Regions from separate parts of the Polaromonas sp. P1_F6 genome, predicted to be linked through region 2. Evidence: riboswitches for the same ligand, from Rfam matches in the RefSeq annotation. Region 2 holds a riboswitch; the other holds the start of a gene.
The links. Region 2 has a riboswitch for glycine ahead of gcvT (glycine cleavage system aminomethyltransferase GcvT). Riboswitches for the same ligand answer to the same signal wherever they lie in the genome.
Positions count from the first base shown of each region.

Region 1 (9,371 bases), on a different contig from region 2:
CAGACCAAATCATGACGCAGCTACAGAACCAGCGCATCCTGCTGATCGACGACATGCTGTCGATCCATGAGGACTTTCGCAAAATCCTCGCTGCGAAACCGGTGGCGCGTGATCTGGACGTTGCCGAAACCGAGTTGTTTGGTGAGGTCACGCAGATTTCCTACGGTGATTTTGAACTGGACTCCGCTTATCAGGGCGCCGAAGGTGTGGCCAAGGTGGAGGAATCCATCCGGGCCGGGCGGCCCTATGCCATGGCTTTTGTGGACATGCGCATGCCGCCGGGCTGGGACGGGGTGGAGACCATCGAGCGGCTTTGGGGTGTTGATCCGCATGTGCAGATCGTGATCTGCACAGCCTACTCCGACCATCCTTGGGAAAATGTGCTGGCGCGGCTGGACGTGCAGGACCGCCTGCTGGTGCTCAAAAAGCCATTCGACATGATCGAAGTCAGCCAGCTCGCGAGAACACTGACCGCCAAATGGGAGCTGGCGCGGCGCGCGGCAGCACAGGTGAGCAGCCTGGAAGATACCGTGCAGGATCTCAGGGCAACCGAAGCGGCTTTGCGCCAGTCCAACAAGGAACTCGAAGCCTTCTCGTATTCGCTCGCGCATGACTTGCGCTCTCCCCTGAACTCGATTGACGGCTTCAGCCACTTGCTGCAAAAGGCGGTCAGCGGTGATGCGGCGGAACGCGCGAGGCATTACCTGAGCCGGATACGCGAGGGAGTCAGGCAAATGGGTGAGCTCACGGATGGCCTTCTGCTGCTGGCCCAGGTGTCCCGTACCAACCTGAAGATCGAGACAGTCGACCTCACGGCAATAGCCGAGCGCGTGCGCGGTGACTGCCAGAAACGCAATACCGCGCGAGATGTGAAAGTCCACATAACGCCCAACCTTACCGCTGTGGGTGACTCCGCGTTGCTGTGCCAGGTAATGGAAAACCTTATTTCCAACGCATGGAAGTTCACCGTCCATGCCACTGCCCCCGAGATCTGGGTTGGGGCGCAGCACCCCGACAACGAAAGTACGGTCTATTTTGTCCGTGATAACGGCGTCGGGTTTGACATGACGTACGCGGACAAATTGTTCGGTACCTTCCAGCGCCTGCATTCACCGGGTGAGTTTGCAGGGATGGGAATCGGGCTGGCAAGCGCTCACCGGATCATTTCCCGTCACGGCGGTCGTATCTGGGCCGAAGGGGCGGTGGGGCAAGGTGCCACATTTTTCTTCACCATTCCATCGCCTGTGCGGCAACACTCGCCCGATGAAAGCCCGGCTGATGCGAAAAAACACAGGAGCCAGCCATGACTCAACTGCAGAACCGGCGCATTTTGCTGATCGACGACATGCCGTCCATCCACGAAGACTTCCGGAAAATTCTTGCGTCCAGGCCGGTTGCGCATGACCTGGACGATGCCGAAGCCCTGTTGTTTGGCGACGCCGCACCGGTATCCGATGATGGCTTTGAGCTGGACTCGGCCTACCAGGGACGTGAGGGTCTGGACAAGGTCGAGGTCTCCGTTCGGGCCGGGCGGCCCTATGCCATGGCCTTTGTGGACATGCGCATGCCGCCGGGCTGGGATGGTGTGGAGACCATCGAACGGCTCTGGCGCGTTGATCCAAAGGTACAGATCGTCATCTGCACCGCCTACTCCGACCATGCCTGGGAAGATGTGTTCGCGCGGCTGGAAGCCCGGGATCGTCTCCTGATTCTGAAAAAACCGTTTGATCCGGTTGAAGTCAGCCAGCTGGCAAGAATGCTGACCACAAAATGGGAGCTGGCGCAGCAGGCGGCAGCGCAGGTGAGCGGCCTGGAGGAAGCCGTGCAGGAGCGCACCCGCGCCTTGCATGACAGCGAATCACAACTGCGCCAGATCACGGACAGTGTGCCCGCCTTGATTGCCTATATCGACGCCGAACAGCGCTTTCAGTTCCATAACCTTGCCTACGAAGAAGTTCTTGGCCTGAAGCACGGCCAGATCCACGGCAAGACCATGCGCGAACTGATGGGCGACGAGCTCCACGAAAAAGAGCGGGGCAAGATTGAAGAAGCGCTCGCCGGTTACGCGGCGCAATACGACCGCACGCAGGTCACGTCAGATGGCCAGCTGCGCGACTACGTCATGCAGTACTTTCCACGCTACGGCGAAAACGAGGACGAAGGCAAGGTGGTCGGCTTTTTCTCGCTGGGCACCGACGTGACCGAACTCAAGCGCATTGACCGCATGAAGAGTGAGTTCGTCTCTACCGTCAGTCATGAGTTGCGCACCCCGCTGACCTCCATTCGCGGCTCCCTGGGCTTGATCGCCGGCGGCGTGGCCGGGGAGCTGCCGGCCATGGCCAAAAACCTGGTCGGCATCGCCACCAACAATTGCGAACGGCTCATCAGGTTGATCAACGACATTCTTGACAGCGAAAAAATTGAATCCGGAAAAATGCGTTTTGACTTCCAGCAGATGGAACTGCAGCCTCTGCTGACGCAAGCCCTGACGGCCAACGAAGGCTTCGCAGGCCAGCACAACGTCAAGCTGGTTCTGGACGCACCGGCAGAAGCGGTAAGGGTCAGCGTCGACAGCGACAGGCTGACCCAGGTCATTACCAACCTGTTGTCCAACGCCGTGAAATTCGCGCCGGCCCAGTCCTGCGTGGAAGTCCGGCTGCTGTGCAAGAACGGCAGGGTCCGGGTGGAAGTCGCCGACAGCGGCCCCGGCATTCCCGAAGAGTTCCGAAAGCGCATCTTTCAGAAATTCTCGCAAGCCGACACATCGGACACCCGAAAAATGGGTGGTACGGGCCTGGGCCTGAACATCTCGCGCGCCATCGTGGAGCGGATGGGCGGCCAAATCGGGTTCACGACGGAAACCGGCGTCGGAACTGTTTTCTTCTTTGAGCTGCCCGAGGCGGTGCCGGCGCCGATTCAAACCAGCATCAGGTCCGGGGCAGCGACCAGGCCGCTCATCCTGGTCTGCGAAGACGATCCCGACATTGCCCGCCTGATCAACCTGATGCTTGATAAAGGCGGCTTTGACTCGGACATGGTGCACAGCGCAGGGCAGGCGCTGGAGCAAGTCATGCTGATGCCCTACGCTGCCATGACGGTCGACCTGAACCTGCCCGACCAGGACGGCATCAGCCTGATTCGTGCACTGCGCCGCGAAGAGGCGACGAAAGACCTGCCGATCGTGGTGGTCTCGGCCAATGCTGAAGAAGGCGAGCTCGAGTTCAATACCCAGCCCCTGGCGGTTTCAACATGGCTGGAAAAACCCATCGATGAGAACCTCCTGATCCTCAGTTTGCACCGTGCCATCGGTAACATGGCCGAAGGCCGGCCGCGCATTTTGCACGTCGAGGACGACCTCGATATCCAGCGCATTGCCGCGGCCATTGCCCAGGACTTTGCCACCTTTGAATTTGCCGCCACGCTGCGCGAGGCACGCGACCAGCTGGCGCGCCGCCGTTACGACCTGGTGCTGCTCGACCTGACGCTGAAAGACGGCTCGGGCTGGGGACTGCTGGACACCATTGAAGCGCTCGACATCGTGCCGCCAGTGGTCGTGTTTTCTGCGCACGATGTGGAGCCGAAGCAAAGCCAGCGCGCGGAGGCAGTGCTGGTGAAAGCACACACTTCCAACGAGCAGCTGATCCGTACCCTGCAGCGGGTGCTCGATGAAAGCCTGTGGGGGACGGTTCACCCACCCCTGACTGTAGACCCACCCCCGTCCAGGCTCACTGGCGTGTAGCCTGTTCCCCCCTCGAGGGGGCGGCGCCTGGGGCCGGCAAAGCCGGACCCTCGGCCCCCGCTGGTGGAATACCCCCGGTGGTAGTGCCCAAAGAATTCTTCAAGCCAGCTCGAGCCGCGGGACTGGCTTTGCCAGACCGCAGGCGGGCGGCCCCCTCGGGGGGCAGGGAGCTACACGAAGTGAGCGACCGTGGGGGCCTTACTTCTTCTGGCTGGCGCGGTAGACCTGCATCACCGTCGCGAAGTCGCGATCAAAGTTGATGGGCAGGAAGGTGTCGTTGCCGGGCAGCTGCTTTTTCAGTGTGGGCGAGAAGCTGTAGCTGAACGAGCATTTCTTCACGCGTGCCTGCAGTTCGGGCGAAACGTCCTTGCTCATGGTCCAGGTTTCCGTCATGAAAGGCGGGCTTTCCCAGATCGTGCGAATGCTCGAGCCCTTGATGTCGCCCTTGACGACCATGCGCTGGTACAAATCGCTGGCCACAGCTGCGGCCGGATAAAAACCATGCATCACGCCCGTGACGGAGCGCTCGTGGCCGTTGGAGAACACGACTTCGTAGTCCTTGTCCGGCGTCAGGCCCAGCGCCGGGAACAGCGCGCGCGGCGCGAGGTTGCCCGAGTTCGAGGTTGGCGTGGTGTGCGCGATTTTTTTGCCAACCAGGTCCTTGGGCTCCTTGTAGGGACTGTCGATACGGGTGACCAGGATCAGCTTGTAGGAGTTGCGCACGCCGCTGGCCTTGTTGCCGGGAACGCCAAACGGCGCCGGCTGGCCGGCGGTGACCAACTGCGCAGCCAGGCCGGGGTTGACTTGTGCCAGCTGGACCTTGCCGGCCGAGATACCTTCAATCAGCTCTTTTTCACCGAGGATGTCGATGTTGCTGGTCTTGTCCATCGATTCGCCTTGCGCGTTTTGCAGGTCGATGTTTCCGCAGCGTGACAGGTGGCTGAAGTAGTCGCCCCACAAGGCCATGGTTTCGCTCTTGCCATAGGTCTTGGGCATGGCCACGACCATTTTTTCGCGAGGGCCGGAATATTTTTCGGGCGCGGGCGCGGGGGTGGCGGCCGCTGCTTTTGCCTTGCGTGCAGGCTTCGCCTCGTCGGTCTGGGCTGTTGCCGAACCCAGGGCGCAGGCGGCGCTGGCCAATATTGCTGCATGGCGCAAATAAAACTTCATGAGTGATCATCCCGGTAGTTGTGGATAAAACCGCATTTGCGGTCACGCGGCAGAGACGCCGGTTAACCCAAGTGTGCTTCCGAACTAACGTTTACTTACAGGTAGACCGACTCTAAAGGGTCATAAAGCGGAATTACGTCAGAAAGTTTGTGGTTTTTTCGTTGAACGAAGGGCGTCAAGGTAGCGCGAAAAATACCTTTCCTGATAAGCGGTGTTACAAATCGCCCCCGGCATCCGCCATGCGAGCAGCATCCACCTTCCCGAGCAGCCATTGCAGCCCGGCCAGGTGTTGCTGGTCATGGCTGCACAGGTAATGCACCAGGCTGCGCAACGTGAGGGCGCCATAACCTTCGAATTGCGCCGTGCGGCCCAGTTGTTCGGGCGTGATGCCCGACAGCATAGCCATCGTCCTGGTGCGCGCTACGCGAAACGCCGCGATGGCCTCTTGCGCATCAGCGGCCGCGTAGCTGCGTTCCTTTTCCAGCGCGTAGCCGTCCAGTGATTCCAGCACGGGGCTGGCCTCTGACAAGGTACGCTGAAACCGCACGTGATAGCCGTCAATCTCGATGTCCCTGACGTGGCAGACCTGCGCAATGGCCGTGAAGTGTTCGCTCGGAATGCCTTCCCACGACGGCGGCGTCCAACCCTTGTGGCTTTCAGGAATCGCGTCGTAGAACTGCTCCAGCTGGCGCGGAAAATCCGCCATGGCCTGGAGCGTTGCAGGGTTCAGTGGCTGGGCAGGGCTCATCAGCCGGCCTTGCGCAGCGAAGGCCACAGCACCGCCTGCGCCACGATCACGTTCTCGCCATTAAAGGTCGCCGCCGGCGAGCCGTAAAGCTCGTAACCCAGCGCCAGCGCCTCGCTCACGCGGCGGCAAAAGCTCGCGTCATCAGGGCCGGTAAGGAGCCTGTAGGTGGGAAGACCGTCGGGGGGCGTGGTGGCGTGTGATGTCATGGCGGCAAGCGGCTGATGAACGGAGGGCGATATTACCGTTTCCGCCCGCCTGCTGCAGGACGCTGTGCTCCAGACCCCCTTTTCAGGCCTTGCTCAGGCCTTCGCCATCCCCGGCAATGCCATCACACGCTCCGGCGCCGGCATCCCGGTAAACGCAAAGTCGACTTCCGGCACGCGCCCGCTCACGATGTCCGCAATCGCCGCGCCCGAGCCGCAGGCATGTGTCCAGCCCAGCGTGCCGTGGCCCGTGTTGAGGAAGACATTGGAGGCCTTGCTTTTGCCGATGTAAGGCACGTTGCTCGGCGTGGCCGGCCGCAGGCCTGTCCAGAACTGCGCGCCTTCGCCGTCCGTCATGTCGGGAAAGAGTTGTTTTACACGGCGCACGATGGCGTTGCAGCGCACCAGGTTCAGCTCGGTGTTGTAGCCGTTGAGTTCGGCCGTGCCGGCAATGCGCAAGCGGTTGCCAAAACGCGAGAACACCAGCTTGTATTCGTCGTCGGTCAGGCTCACCTGGTAAGACGCCGCCTCGTTGATCACGGGCAGCGTGACCGAATAACCCTTGGCCGGGTAGATGCGCAGGCTTTGCCCCAGCACCTTGGCCCACTGCGCGCTGAAGGCGCCCAGGCACATCACATACGCGTCGGCTTTCAGCATCTCGACCTTGCCACCGGCCTCGCCACTGCCCATCGCCACCTGCACGCCGTTCAGCTGCCCCTCTGCGGCATCCAGGCCCAGCACCGTGGTGTTGTACAAAAATTTCACACCGGCCTGTTCGCAGCGCGCGGCCAGCGCGGCGGTAAACGCGCGGGCGTCACCCGATTCATCGCTGGGCGTCATGCTGCCGCCCACGATGCTGCCGCGGCATTGCGCCAGTGCGGGCTCAATCGCCACACATTCGTCGGCCGTCTTCATGTCGAGTTCGCAGCCGTGCTCGCGCATGATGCGCGCGGGTTCCTGCGCCGCGTCGTACTCGGCCTGGCTGGTGTAGAAGTGCAGGATGCCCTTGGTCTGCGCGTTGTACAGCAGGCCCAGCTCGGCGCGCAGCTTTTGCAGCGCGCCGCGGCTGTACATGCCCAGGTTCACGATCTGCTTGATGTTTTGTGCCGTGCGCGCCGGCGTGCAGTTGCGCAAAAACTCCAGCCCCCACAGCCACTGGTTCACATCGGCGCGCAGCCTGAAGAGCAGCGGCGCGTCTTCACGCGCCAGCCATTGCAACACTTTCAGCGGCGCACCCGGGTTGGCCCAGGGTTCCGCATGGCTCACCGATATTTGCCCGCCGTTGGCAAAACTGGTTTCCATCGCGGCTGCGTTGCGGCGTTCCACCACTGTCACCTCATGGCCGCGCTGCGCCAAATACCAGGCCGTGGTGATCCCCGTGACACCAGCCCCCAAAACCATGACTTTCATGGCGATTCCTTTTCATTCAAGCAGAACATTGCAGTAGCGCAAGCGCCGTGCCAGGGGTTGCTGTTGAATCGGAAGAATCGTGGCAACCGCCAAGCCATCACATGCTTGCGGCCGCTTCCACTGTCCTTGTTACCTGAGAGATTCAGCCGTTGCTTTTATGTCGATGACAAGCTTCGGCTTTGCTCCTTCGGTGCGCTGCACCTTGCGTGCGGCGTCTCTCCAGACGGCTGTGTGTTCCGGGCAGTACGGGACCTGAGCGATTATGGAAGTTTGCGCCTTCGGTGGCTGCCTTGTGGGGCAGCGCTCTCCTGCTTGAACGGGTTTGAATTTACCACCGAAGACTGTTTTGCCAAGCGTGAATAGGGCGTTCAGTACAGGTCTAGCGGGTTAATTCAGCGGCTTAATAGTAGGGAGTAGGGAGCAGGGAGGTTTAGCCTTCGCTCACTGCGTTCACAAACGCGGCTTTGGCATCGGTGTAGGCCTCCCGGTCACCCGGGTGCCTGGCCGCCAGTTCCGCCTTGAGCGCGGCATAGCGCGCCGCCAGCGCCGGGTCCGAACGCAGGGCGTCGCGAAAACGCAGGCGCTGCGCCCACACCTCGCCGCCGTGCACCACCAGGTGCAGGTGATGCGTGCGGCGCCCCTCTGCCCAGCGCATCAGCCATTTGCGGTCAGACAGCGAGGCATTGAATTCAGCGGAGGTCGTGTAGCCATTGGCGCACAGCGGCGCCAGAAGCGCTTCAGCCGCCGCGATTGATTCCACACCGGCCAGCATATCGATCACCGGCTTGGCCGCCAGGCCGGGCACGGCTGTGCTGCCGATGTGCTGGATGTCGATCAGGCGGGCCGGCAGCTGAGGGGAGAGCGCAAGCAGGCGGTCCCGCTCAGCCACAAACTGCTGGGGCCAGGCTGGGTTGTAGGCCTGCAAGACCACTTCCTCGTGGATAGCGGCAAGCAGCGATTCCTGGTCAGTCATGCGCGTGACGGCTGGCAGGTTGTTGTGCAGGGGCAAAAAACGCTGTGCGACACGCCAGAATCCTTTGCGGGGCTATTTTTGGGGCGGTTTTAAGCATCAAAAAGGCCTTCAGCCCAATCAAATATTGCGCGAGCAGCTATTAAAACAATAGCAACTAGAAGTCCCGCGGCTGCGAATGAGGCGGTCTGCATTTCATTTACCGGAGAGCCAGCACAGCTTTGCGCGCCTGGGCCAGTCGCTCTTCCAGATAGGCACCATAAAAGTCGGTAGATGCCAGGCCAACCAGCCGTTCCGCCAGGTCTTGCCCGGCCGGGCCCAGAAACAGCACGGTGGGTGTGAAACCGGCTTTCCATGCCGCGACTTGCGCGGCGGCTGTCGTCACCTGGCCGTCAAAGCCGGTCAGCGGCGTCGTGCGGTCGCTGATGTTGAGCTGCCAGGCGTGCAGGCTGCCGTCACGCTGCGCCGGCAACAGGTAGTTGCGCCGCACCAGCTCGCAAAAAGGGCAGCCGGGCAGGCTGACCAACAGCACGAGTGGTTCATTTTTGGCGAAGGCGATTCCAGCGGCCGCCGGCAAAGAGGCCGGCACAGGCAAGGCAGTGTCTTTGGCCAGTGCGAGCTGGGGCAAGGCCAGCCCGGCTGCCAGCGCGGCAGTGAACTGGCGGCGGCCCACCTGGCTCATTCGGCGCTTTCCAGCAAAATCTTCGTCAGCGCAGCCGGTTCGCTGATCATGGGGTCATGGCCGGTCTTGATCTCCACCACGCGCGAATTCGGCAGCCACGCACCGTCCCAGAATTTCGGGTCTTTCACACGCAGCCGGCTCGGCTCTATGGTGGCCAGGGCGGGTTGCGTGCAACTGACAAAAGTGCGCGGCACAGCGGCTACGCGCTGCATATCAAAGTGCAGCGGCGCCTGGTAGGTGTTGCCGGGGTGCGGCGTCTGCCGGCGCTTCACCCAGTCACGGTCAGCATCGTGCAGGCCGAACACCTCCGGGTCGGGTGCCGGAAAGCTGAAGCTGGGCGAAGCCTGCGCCGCCGCCATGCGCTGCTGCTGCGTGGCGCTGGCCTGCGTGCTGCTCCAGCTCTCGCCGGGCTTGGGCACCACCGCATCCACATACACCAGGTGCTTGAT
Region 1 is NZ_JBFUBQ010000011.1:13,326-22,696, forward strand. It holds gene AC1DY9_RS21435 (DAHL domain-containing protein) at 1-15, shown strand, start outside; gene AC1DY9_RS21440 (sensor histidine kinase) at 12-1,307, shown strand; gene AC1DY9_RS21445 (response regulator) at 1,304-3,739, shown strand; gene phnD (phosphate/phosphite/phosphonate ABC transporter substrate-binding protein) at 3,938-4,909, opposite strand; gene AC1DY9_RS21455 (DinB family protein) at 5,124-5,657, opposite strand; gene AC1DY9_RS21460 (DUF1737 domain-containing protein) at 5,657-5,863, opposite strand; gene AC1DY9_RS21465 (D-amino acid dehydrogenase) at 5,957-7,270, opposite strand; glycine riboswitch at 7,382-7,503, opposite strand; gene AC1DY9_RS21470 (GrpB family protein) at 7,701-8,243, opposite strand; gene AC1DY9_RS21475 (thioredoxin domain-containing protein) at 8,440-8,922, opposite strand; gene AC1DY9_RS21480 (alpha/beta fold hydrolase) at 8,919-9,371, opposite strand, start outside.
Region 1: it holds a riboswitch for glycine, as region 2 does, so the genes downstream of both, AC1DY9_RS21465 (D-amino acid dehydrogenase) here and gcvT (glycine cleavage system aminomethyltransferase GcvT) in region 2, are expected to answer to the same signal.

Region 2 (9,371 bases):
CGTCAAGCGCCTGCCTTATACCAAGCGGATCAAGCTGCAGTACCCGACCGCCCGCGACGTACTTGAGGCGCGCGGAGGCGACGGTGACGACAAGGTGACGCTGCTGATCGCGCTGATGCGCTCCGCCGGCATCCCGGCCCGTGTGCGCTACATGGAGATGCGCGGCGAGATGCTTCGCGGCCTGATCCCGCGGGCCACGCCGGCGGCGCGGCCGCTGGCGGAGTTCTGGCTGGGCCGTTGGGTGCGCACCGACACCTACATCTTCGATGCCGAATACGTGGCTGCGGCGCTCGAACGCCTGAAAGCGAACGGCTGGGAGTGCGGCTGGGGTATCCACATCAATGCCCAGCTTCTGTGGGACGGAAAGAACGACGCCTTCCTCGGCGGTGTGCCTACCGAGCAGGACCCCATGCTCACGCGGCTTCTGTGCGTGGTGAGCGATCCTCTGGAACTGGTGTCGGCATCCCTCGGGGGCAGCGGGCTGCGTTACCGTCGATCACTGCGGGCCTTGCAATGGAATGCGCTGGCTCCGACCATGATTCGGGCCATTCGTGAGCTGCGGGCCGGCTCGCGTTTTTATTGAAATGACAGGCCCTAGCCCATCCGCCGCAGCAACTCCGGCACGGATGACACCAGCATCGCCACGCCGGAGCAGGTCAGCAGGCTCAGCACCAGTCTGCGAAAGGCCAGGTCGCTGATGCCCGTGTAAACACGCCCGCCCAGCCAGGCGCAAATGAGCGCAGCAGGCGCCACGATGGCCAGCATGGGCAGCGTTTCGCGCGTGACCAGGCCGGCGGCAACATAGCTGGCCATGGTGACGGTCAGCACGGCCAGATTGAAGTTCTGGATGACGGCGCGCTGGGCACTCTTTTCGTAGCCGCGCAGGGTGCACCACAGTGTCGGAATCACACCGCTGAAACCACCCAAGGCCCCCATGAAACCACCGGCAACGCCAATCGTGCCGTCGGCGACGCGGCCCCCATGGTGAATGCGCGGGAGCTTGCCCGAAAAAAGCATGGCCGGGCACCATAGCGCCAGCAGCATGCCGAGAAACAGCTTGAAGAGCTGGACGTCAAGTTGCGGCAACAACAGCAAACCCAGCGGGAGCCCCAGCAGGCCGCCGGCCAGAAACGGCAGCAGGCGCTTCCAGTCAGTTGTGCGGCTGACCGTAAAGGCCGCCATGACCTGGCCCGTCAGGCCGCCGAACACCGCCATGACAGCCGCCAGCTTCGGGTCTATAGCCCAGGCCCAGAAAGACATGGCGACAAGGCTGAAGCCAAAACCCGACAGGCCCTGGACAAACCCCGCTGCCGCCGCCCCCGCGACGATCAGGATGATGTGAGCGTCCAACTCAGGCGTAATCACTCACGGGCACGCAGCTGCAAAAAAGGTTGCGGTCGCCGTAAACGTTGTCGACGCGGCCCACCGGCGGCCAGTATTTGACCTGCTTGAGCGAGGCCAATGGGAAGGCGCCGGTTTCGCGGGAGTAAGGGCGGTCCCAGTCAGCGCCCATCAGGCTGGCCGCGGTGTGCGGCGCATGCTTGAGCGGGTTGTTGTCTTGCGGCCATTGGCCAGCTTCGATTTTTCGGATCTCTTCGCGGATGGCGATCATCGCGTCGATGAAACGGTCCAGCTCGGCCAGGGTTTCGCTTTCGGTCGGCTCGACCATCAGGGTGCCGGGCACAGGGAAGCTCAATGTGGGCGCGTGAAAGCCGTAGTCCATCAGGCGCTTGGCCACGTCTTCGGCGGTGACGCCGCTGGTTTCCTTGAGCGGGCGCAGATCGAGAATGCATTCATGCGCGACATGGCCATTCTCGCTGGCGTATAGCGTGGGGTAGTGGTCCTTGAGGCGCGAGCTGATGTAGTTGGCGCTCAGGATGGCGACTTCAGTCGCCTGCGTCAACCCTTCTGGTCCCATCATGCGGCAGTACATCCAGCTGATGGGCAACACCGCTGCGTTACCCAGGGGGGCCGCAGAAACCGCCCCCACGCCGTTGACGGGAATGCCGGCCGTGGCATGGCCGGGCAGGTAAGGCACCAGGTCAGCCACCACGCACACCGGGCCAACGCCCGGGCCGCCGCCGCCGTGCGGGATGCAAAAGGTTTTGTGCAGGTTCAGGTGGCTCACGTCGCCGCCGAACTCGCCCGGCGCGGCCACGCCCACCAGTGCGTTCATGTTGGCGCCGTCCACGTAAACGCGTCCGCCGTGGCTGTGCACCATGGCGCAGAGCTCTTTTACCTGGGTTTCGAACACGCCATGCGTGCTGGGGTAGGTGATCATCACGCAGGCGAGGTTGGCGCTGTGCTGTTCGCACTTGGCCTTGAGGTCGGCCATGTCGACATTGCCCAGCGCGTCGCAGGCGGTCACGACGACGGTCATGCCCACCATCTGGGCGCTGGCCGGGTTGGTGCCGTGAGCCGACGAAGGGATCAGGCAGATGTTGCGATGACCCTGGCCTTTGGCTTCATGAAAGGCCTTGATGACCAGCAGGCCCGCGTACTCGCCTTGCGAGCCGGCGTTAGGCTGCAGGCTGATGCCTGCATAACCCGTGGCCTGGCACAGCCAGTCGCGCAACTGCTTGTCGAGTTCCGCATAGCCCTGCAGCTGGTCTGCGGGTGCGAAGGGGTGAATGTTGGCGAACTCCGGCCAGGTGATGGGAATCATCTCGCTGGTGGCATTGAGCTTCATGGTGCAGCTGCCCAGCGGAATCATGCTGCGATCCAGTGCGAGATCTTTGTCGCTCAGCATGCGGATGTAGCGCAGCATGCCGGTTTCGGAGTGGTGGGTGTTGAACACCGGGTGCGACAGGAAGGCGCTGGTGCGGCGCAGGCCGGCGGGGATCAGCGACTCGATGCCCTTTTCGAAAGCGCTGACCACGGGTACGGTCTGGCCGGGCCTGGCGAAGAAGGACCAGAGCAGTTCGATGTCCTTGCGGCTGGTGGTCTCGTCCAGCGACACGCCCAGGTGATTATTCAAGCGAAAACGCAGGTTGGCGCCCGCCGAACGTGCGCGGTCAGCTATCAAATTGGTAGCGTCACCCGTCTTCACCGTGACGGAATCGAAGGCGCCTGTGTTGGTGATTTCATAGCCCAGCTCTTTGAGACCCTGCACGAAGATGGCCGTATAGGCCGCCACACGCTCGGCGATGCGCTTGAGGCCTTGCGGGCCGTGGTAGACCGCGTACATGCTGGCGATGACGGCTGGCAGCACCTGCGCGGTGCAGATGTTGGAGGTGGCTTTCTCGCGGCGGATGTGTTGCTCACGGGTTTGCAGCGCCAGGCGGTAGGTCGGGTTGCCGTGGCTGTCGATGGTCACGCCGACCAGGCGGCCGGGCAGCGAGCGCTTGAATTCGTCGCGGCAGGCAAGGTAAGCCGCGTGCGGCCCCCCGTTGCCCATGGGCATGCCGAAGCGCTGGGTGTTGCCGAGCACGATGTCGGCATCCCATTCACCGGGCGGGGCCAGCAGCGTGAGCGCCAGCAGGTCGGCCGCAACGCAGAGGGCTGCGCCATCGACATGCGCCTGGCCGGCCAGCGGGCGCAGGTCATGGATGCTACCTGTGGTGGCGGGGTATTGCGCCAGCACGCCGAAGTAATTGCCTTCGGCCATCAGTTGCGGCACCGTGACGGCTGCCGTGCTGACCTTCACCTCGATGCCCAAGGGCTTTGCGCGGGTCTGGATCACCTCAATTGTTTGCGGGTGGCAGTCGCCTGCGACGATGAAGACATTGCTTTTGCTTTTCACGCTGCGCTTGGCCAGGGTCATGGCTTCGGCGGCGGCGGTGGCTTCGTCGAGCATGGAGGCGTTGGCGATCGGCATGCCGGTCAGGTCGCAGACCATGGTCTGGAAGTTGATCAGCGCTTCCATGCGGCCCTGCGAAATCTCAGCCTGGTAGGGCGTGTAGGCCGTGTACCAGGCGGGGTTCTCGAGGATGTTGCGCAGGATCACGCCCGGCGTGTAGGTGCCGTAGTAGCCTTGGCCAATGAAGTTCTTGAACACCTGGTTCTTGGCCGCGATGGCTTTGAGCTGCTTGAGCGCGGCCGCCTCCGTGACGGGGGCCGGGATGGCCATGGCGGTGCTGCGTGCAATCGAGCGTGGAACAATGCCTTCCACCAGCGCGCGGCGCGAGGCTGAGCCCACGATGCTGAGCATGTGGACTTCGTCGGCGTCATCGATGCCGATGTGGCGGGCGATGAATTCGGCAGGGTTTTCAAGATCGCCCAAGGGCTTGGCGGATTGCATCAACATGTCGGGTCCCGTGTCAGGCTTGGCAGCCAGGAGTCAGAAAAAAGAATCGGTCAGAAAATCAGGCAGCGAAGGCGGTGTAGCGGGTTTCGTCCATCAGCGCGTCAAGCTGCGTTGGGTCGGACAGCTTGACTTTGAAAAACCAGCCGGCGCCCATCGGGTCGCTGTTAGCGAGAGATGGGTCGTCTCTTAGGGCTTCGTTGATTTCGGTGACTTCGCCACTCAAGGGCATATACACGTCGGCCGCGGCCTTGACGGATTCGACAACACCGGCGGTTTCTTTCTGGGCGAAGGTGGTGCCGACAGCCGGCAGGTCCACAAACACCACATCGCCCAGCGCATCCTGCGCATGCACGGTGATGCCGACGGTGGCGACGTTGCCTTCAATCTTGACCCATTCGTGGTCTTCGGTGTATTTGACGGTCATGAGGTTCTCCAGGGGTTGAGTGGGGTGAATAAAACGGGGAGCTTGATCTGGTGCTTAACCGCGGTAGTAGCGGGCGGGAACGAAAGGCATGGCGGCCACTTCCATGGGCACCGGCTTGCCGCGCACGATGGCGTTCACGCGTGTGCCCAGCGCAGCGAACTCAGGTTTGATGTAACCCATGGCGACGGGCTGGTTGATGGTGGGGCCCAACAAACCGCTGGTGACTTCGCCGATAGCCATGCCGTCGGTGCTTTGCAGTTCGGTGTGGTCGCGTACAGGAACGCGCTCCAGCGCCACCAGGCCGATACGCTTGCGGGTGAGCAGGGCGGGGTCGGCCAGCTGGGCCAGAATTTTGTCTGCGCCAGGGAAGCCGCCGGCACGCGCGCCGCCGGTGCGGCGAATCTTTTGCATGGCCCAGTTGAGGTTGGCTTCCACCGGCGTGGTGGTGGTGTCGATGTCGTTGCCGTAGAGGCACAGGCCGGCCTCCAGCCGCAGCGAATTGCGCGCGCCCAGGCCGATGGGTTTGACTTCAGGTTGCGCGAGCAGCGCGCGTGCGAGTGCGTCAGCTTGCGAAGCAGGCACCGAGACTTCAAAGCCATCTTCACCGGTGTAGCCGCTGCGGGTGATGAAGCAGTCGCAGCCGGCCACGCTGAAGCGGCCGCCGGTCATGAATACGAGTTTTTCGACACCGGGCGCCAGGCGCTGCAAGGCAGTGACGGCCTGTGGGCCCTGCAGCGCCATCAGCGCCATTTCCGGCATGGGGATGACTTCGCAGCGCGAGCCGATCTTTGCCTGGATGTGTGCAATGTCGCCGACCTTGCAGGCGCCGTTGACGATGACAAAGAGGTCGCCGCCGTTGGCGTAGTCGCGGTTGAAGAACATCAGGTCGTCGATGATGCCGCCGTCGTCGTTCAACAGCAGGCCGTAGCGCTGCTTGCCGGCGGGCAGGTCGATCACATCAACGGGTATCAGGGATTCCAGCGCGACTGCGGCATCAGCACCCACCAGGCGTAGCTGGCCCATGTGGGACACGTCAAAAAGGCCGGCAGCCTGGCGTGTGTGGTGGTGTTCCGCCATCAGGCCCGCGGGGTACTGCACCGGCATCGAATAGCCCGCAAAAGGCACCATGCGCGCGCCAAGCTCCACATGCAGGTCATGCAGGGGCGTTTTCAACAAGGTTTCGGGGGCGGCGGAAGAGGTGGACGAATCGGACAAGGCATTCTCCAGGGGGCAAACACGGTCATGGCAAGAACTTGTTCTCAATCCATGGGCTGCCCCTGCTGTCCACTTTACCTGAGAGATTCACCCGGCGATGCAGGCTTGCTCCTTCGGTGGGCTGCCCGTGAAAGGCGGCCTCTCTCCAGTAGGGAACGCCTTGCCGCGTGGTGCGCCGCAGGGCGGTTGCCAGTCCTTTTGCCTGAGCGTTCAGTGCTACTCAAGGGGGGTGCCCCCAGGGTGCTCGTGCGCCTTCGGCGGTTTTCGCGAGGAAAACTCTCTCCTGACACCGCTGAGTGTAACGGAAGCCGCTGTCGGCTCGATCAGGCGGCCTGGTGCTGCGGCAGCAGCATGGCGATGCGCTCGCTGATGGAGTCGGCGCGCTCGTGGCCCGCGATTTTTTCGATTTCCTCGATCATTTCGCGCGAGGCGCTGAGCATGGTCTCGCGGTCTTTGGCATTGCGCAGCGCTTCGCGAAAGCGCTCGGCCATCTCCGGGTTGCGCCGGGCGAACATGCGTTCGCAGATGTCGAACAGGAACATCCGGGTTGTGGCAAGCGAGCGCTTGCCTTCAAATTGATCGGCAGAGACCTGAATGGCCTGGGTGGTTTCGGGGCTGGGAAAGTTCTGTAACTGCGCCGGCGTGAGTGTTTGGGCGGGTGCAGGCGCAGGGTTTTTTGCCGGCGCGGACGTCTTGCCGGGATGGGCTTCCAGAAAGCCGTCGCGCAAAAGGCGCAGGGCAATGGCTTCGCCGTCGCCCTCAAACAGCGGGCGGAAGTCCTGGGCCGACTTGCTGCCGTCGGCCATCAGCAGCAGGGTGCGCTCGCGCTGGCCTAGCGTTCTCACGCCGGGCTTGAGCTCGGCACGGGCGCGGTCGGTTTTGTGGAGCTGCATGGATTTCATCCTGAAATGAAACCCCGAGCATGGCTGCTGAAAATGACAGCCTCGTGAATCCCGTCCGAAAAGCTATTTTGCGTAGACGAGATCCCGCAGAGCCAGCGACAGCTGCGGGACGTAAGTGACCACCATCAGGCAAGCCAGGATGACGAGCACAAAGGGGATCAGGTGGGTCACGATGCGGTCCAGCGATATCCTGGCGACGGTGCAGGCCGCGAACAGGTTCACGCCGAAAGGCGGTGTGATCATGCCCAGGGCAAGATTGACCACCATCACCAGCCCGAAGTGCACCGGATCGATGCCGAAATGCACAGCCACTGGCGCCAGGATGGGTGCCAGAACAATGATGGCGGCGCTGGTTTCAATGAACATGCCGATGATGAACAGCGCCGCGTTAACGCCGAGCAGGAAGAGGGCGGGCGATTGCAGCACTGCTTCCAGCCAATGGCCTATGGCGTCCGGCACGCCGGCCCGGGTGATCAGAAAGGCGAACAACCCGGCATTGGCGATGATGAACATGATCACGGCGCTGGAGAGCACCGATTTGCGCAGGATGACGTACAGGTCGGCCGGCTTGATTTCGCGGTAGATCACGGTGCCGACGACCAGCGCATAAAACACCGCCACCGCCGACGCCTCGGTCGGCGTGAAAATCCCGCCGTAAATGCCGCCCAGAATAATCACCGGCATCAGCAGCGCCCAGCTGGCCTGCCAGGTCGCCTTGCCAAAGCTCAGGCGGCCGTCGCCGTCGTGCTTGCCCCAGCCCTTCCAGCGGCAGTACAGGTGCACGAACAGCATCAGCGCGCAGCCGATCAAAAGCCCCGGGCCGAAGCCGGCGATGAAGAGTTCTCCGATCGAGACCTCGGCGCTCACGCCGTAAAGAATCATGGGGATGGATGGCGGAATGATCACGCCCAGTTCTGCGCTGGTGGCCTGCAGGGCTGCGGCGTAGGCGGTGGGGTAGCCGTGCTTGATGAGCGCCGGGATCAGGATGGCGCCTATGGCGAAAGTAGTGGCCACAGAAGAGCCCGACACGGCCGCAAAAATCATGCAGGTCAGCACGCAGGTCATGGGCAGGCCGCCCTGGACGCCGCCCACAATGCTTTTGGCGAACTCGACCAGGCGGCGCGAGATGCCGCCGGTTTCCATCAGGTTGCCGGCCAGGATGAAGAAGGGGATCGCGGCCAGCGGAAACTTGTTGATCGAGGAGAACATCTCCTTGACTGAAATCAGCATGTTGGCGTTGGACGCCTGGATACCGAAGATGGACGCCAGGCCGATGGAAACGGCCACGGAAACGGTGAGTGCAAAGCACAGCACCATGGTGGAAATCATTACCGCGGTCATACTTGGCCCCCACGCTTTTCACTTCGTGTAATGCGCGAGGCCTTGCAGGCCGCGGCTCGCGAGACGCTTCGCCTCTGTCGCCCGTCCAAGCCTGCGCAGGCAGGCTTGGAGCCGCGGGCTCCAGCCCCTCTGGGGCCGCGCCTGCGGCCCGGCAAAGCCGGTTCCGCGGCCCCTGCTTGAAGGTGAAATCCAGTTTTTGTTCTCATTGTGCGGTTTCCAATTCATTCCGCTGTGGGTCGATCAGGTTGCCGATGATGCCGATCACGCAGAACATGCCGCCGACAGGCATGGCCACATAGCCCCAAAACATGGAAATGGATTCAAGGCCGGCCATGGACTGCACACGCCCGCGAAGGGAATAGTCCCAGCCCCACCAGACGATGACTGCGACGAGGAACAGGGCGGCGAGGCAGACCAGCCAGTCCAGCACCCGCCGGATGCGAGGTGGGCTCCAGCGATAGAGCACATCCACGCTGACCATGGCGCCCTGGCGGAAAGCCGTGGGAATTCCCATAAAGACCATCCAGATCAGGCTGAGGCGGATCAGAATTTCACTCCACTCTGCAGGCTGCTCGAAGACAAAACGCGTCAGGATCTGGAACACGCCGAGCCCCGATGCGATGACCAGCATCACGCAGGCCACCAGCATGGAGAAGCCGGTGGTCCACCGTTCAAGTTGGAGAAATACTTGTTTCATGGATGCGCCGATACATGAGGAGAATTGAAAATTTCAATGAAAACGCCCGCAGACCAATGGTGGCGGGCGCAAGTAGCTACAAAAAAAGTAGCAAAATAGCTGCGGTACGGTTTACTTGTAGTTCCTGATCGCGTCGATGTTGGCTTTGCCGAACTGCTTTTCAAATTCGGCGTTGACTGGCGCCAGCGTTGCCACGAACTTCGCCTTGTCGACGTTTTCGATCACGGTCATGCCTTTGCTGCGCAGCTCGGCTACACCGTTGGCATCGTCCTGGTCCACGCGGGCCCGGTTCGCCTTGGTCGCTTCCTTGGCAGCGTCAATGAATGCCGTCTTGTCGCCAGCACTGAGCTTGTCGAAAGCTGCCTTGTTCATGACAAAAATACAGGGTGAATAAACGTGACCGGTCAGTGAAAGGTGCTTTTGCACCTGGTCGAACTTGGCGGACATGATCACAGACAGGGGATTTTCCTGGCCGTCGACCGTGCCTTGCTGCAGCGCCGTGAACACTTCGGGAAAGGCCATGGGCGTGGTGATGATGCCAAGGCC
Region 2 is NZ_JBFUBQ010000001.1:364,688-374,058, forward strand. It holds gene AC1DY9_RS01750 (transglutaminase-like domain-containing protein) at 1-583, shown strand, start outside; gene AC1DY9_RS01755 (sulfite exporter TauE/SafE family protein) at 595-1,350, opposite strand; gene gcvP (aminomethyl-transferring glycine dehydrogenase) at 1,352-4,246, opposite strand; gene gcvH (glycine cleavage system protein GcvH) at 4,305-4,670, opposite strand; gene gcvT (glycine cleavage system aminomethyltransferase GcvT) at 4,725-5,885, opposite strand; glycine riboswitch at 5,941-6,044, opposite strand; glycine riboswitch at 6,066-6,181, opposite strand; gene AC1DY9_RS01775 (hypothetical protein) at 6,209-6,778, opposite strand; gene AC1DY9_RS01780 (TRAP transporter large permease) at 6,851-8,128, opposite strand; gene AC1DY9_RS01785 (TRAP transporter small permease) at 8,331-8,825, opposite strand; gene AC1DY9_RS01790 (TRAP transporter substrate-binding protein) at 8,937-9,371, opposite strand, start outside.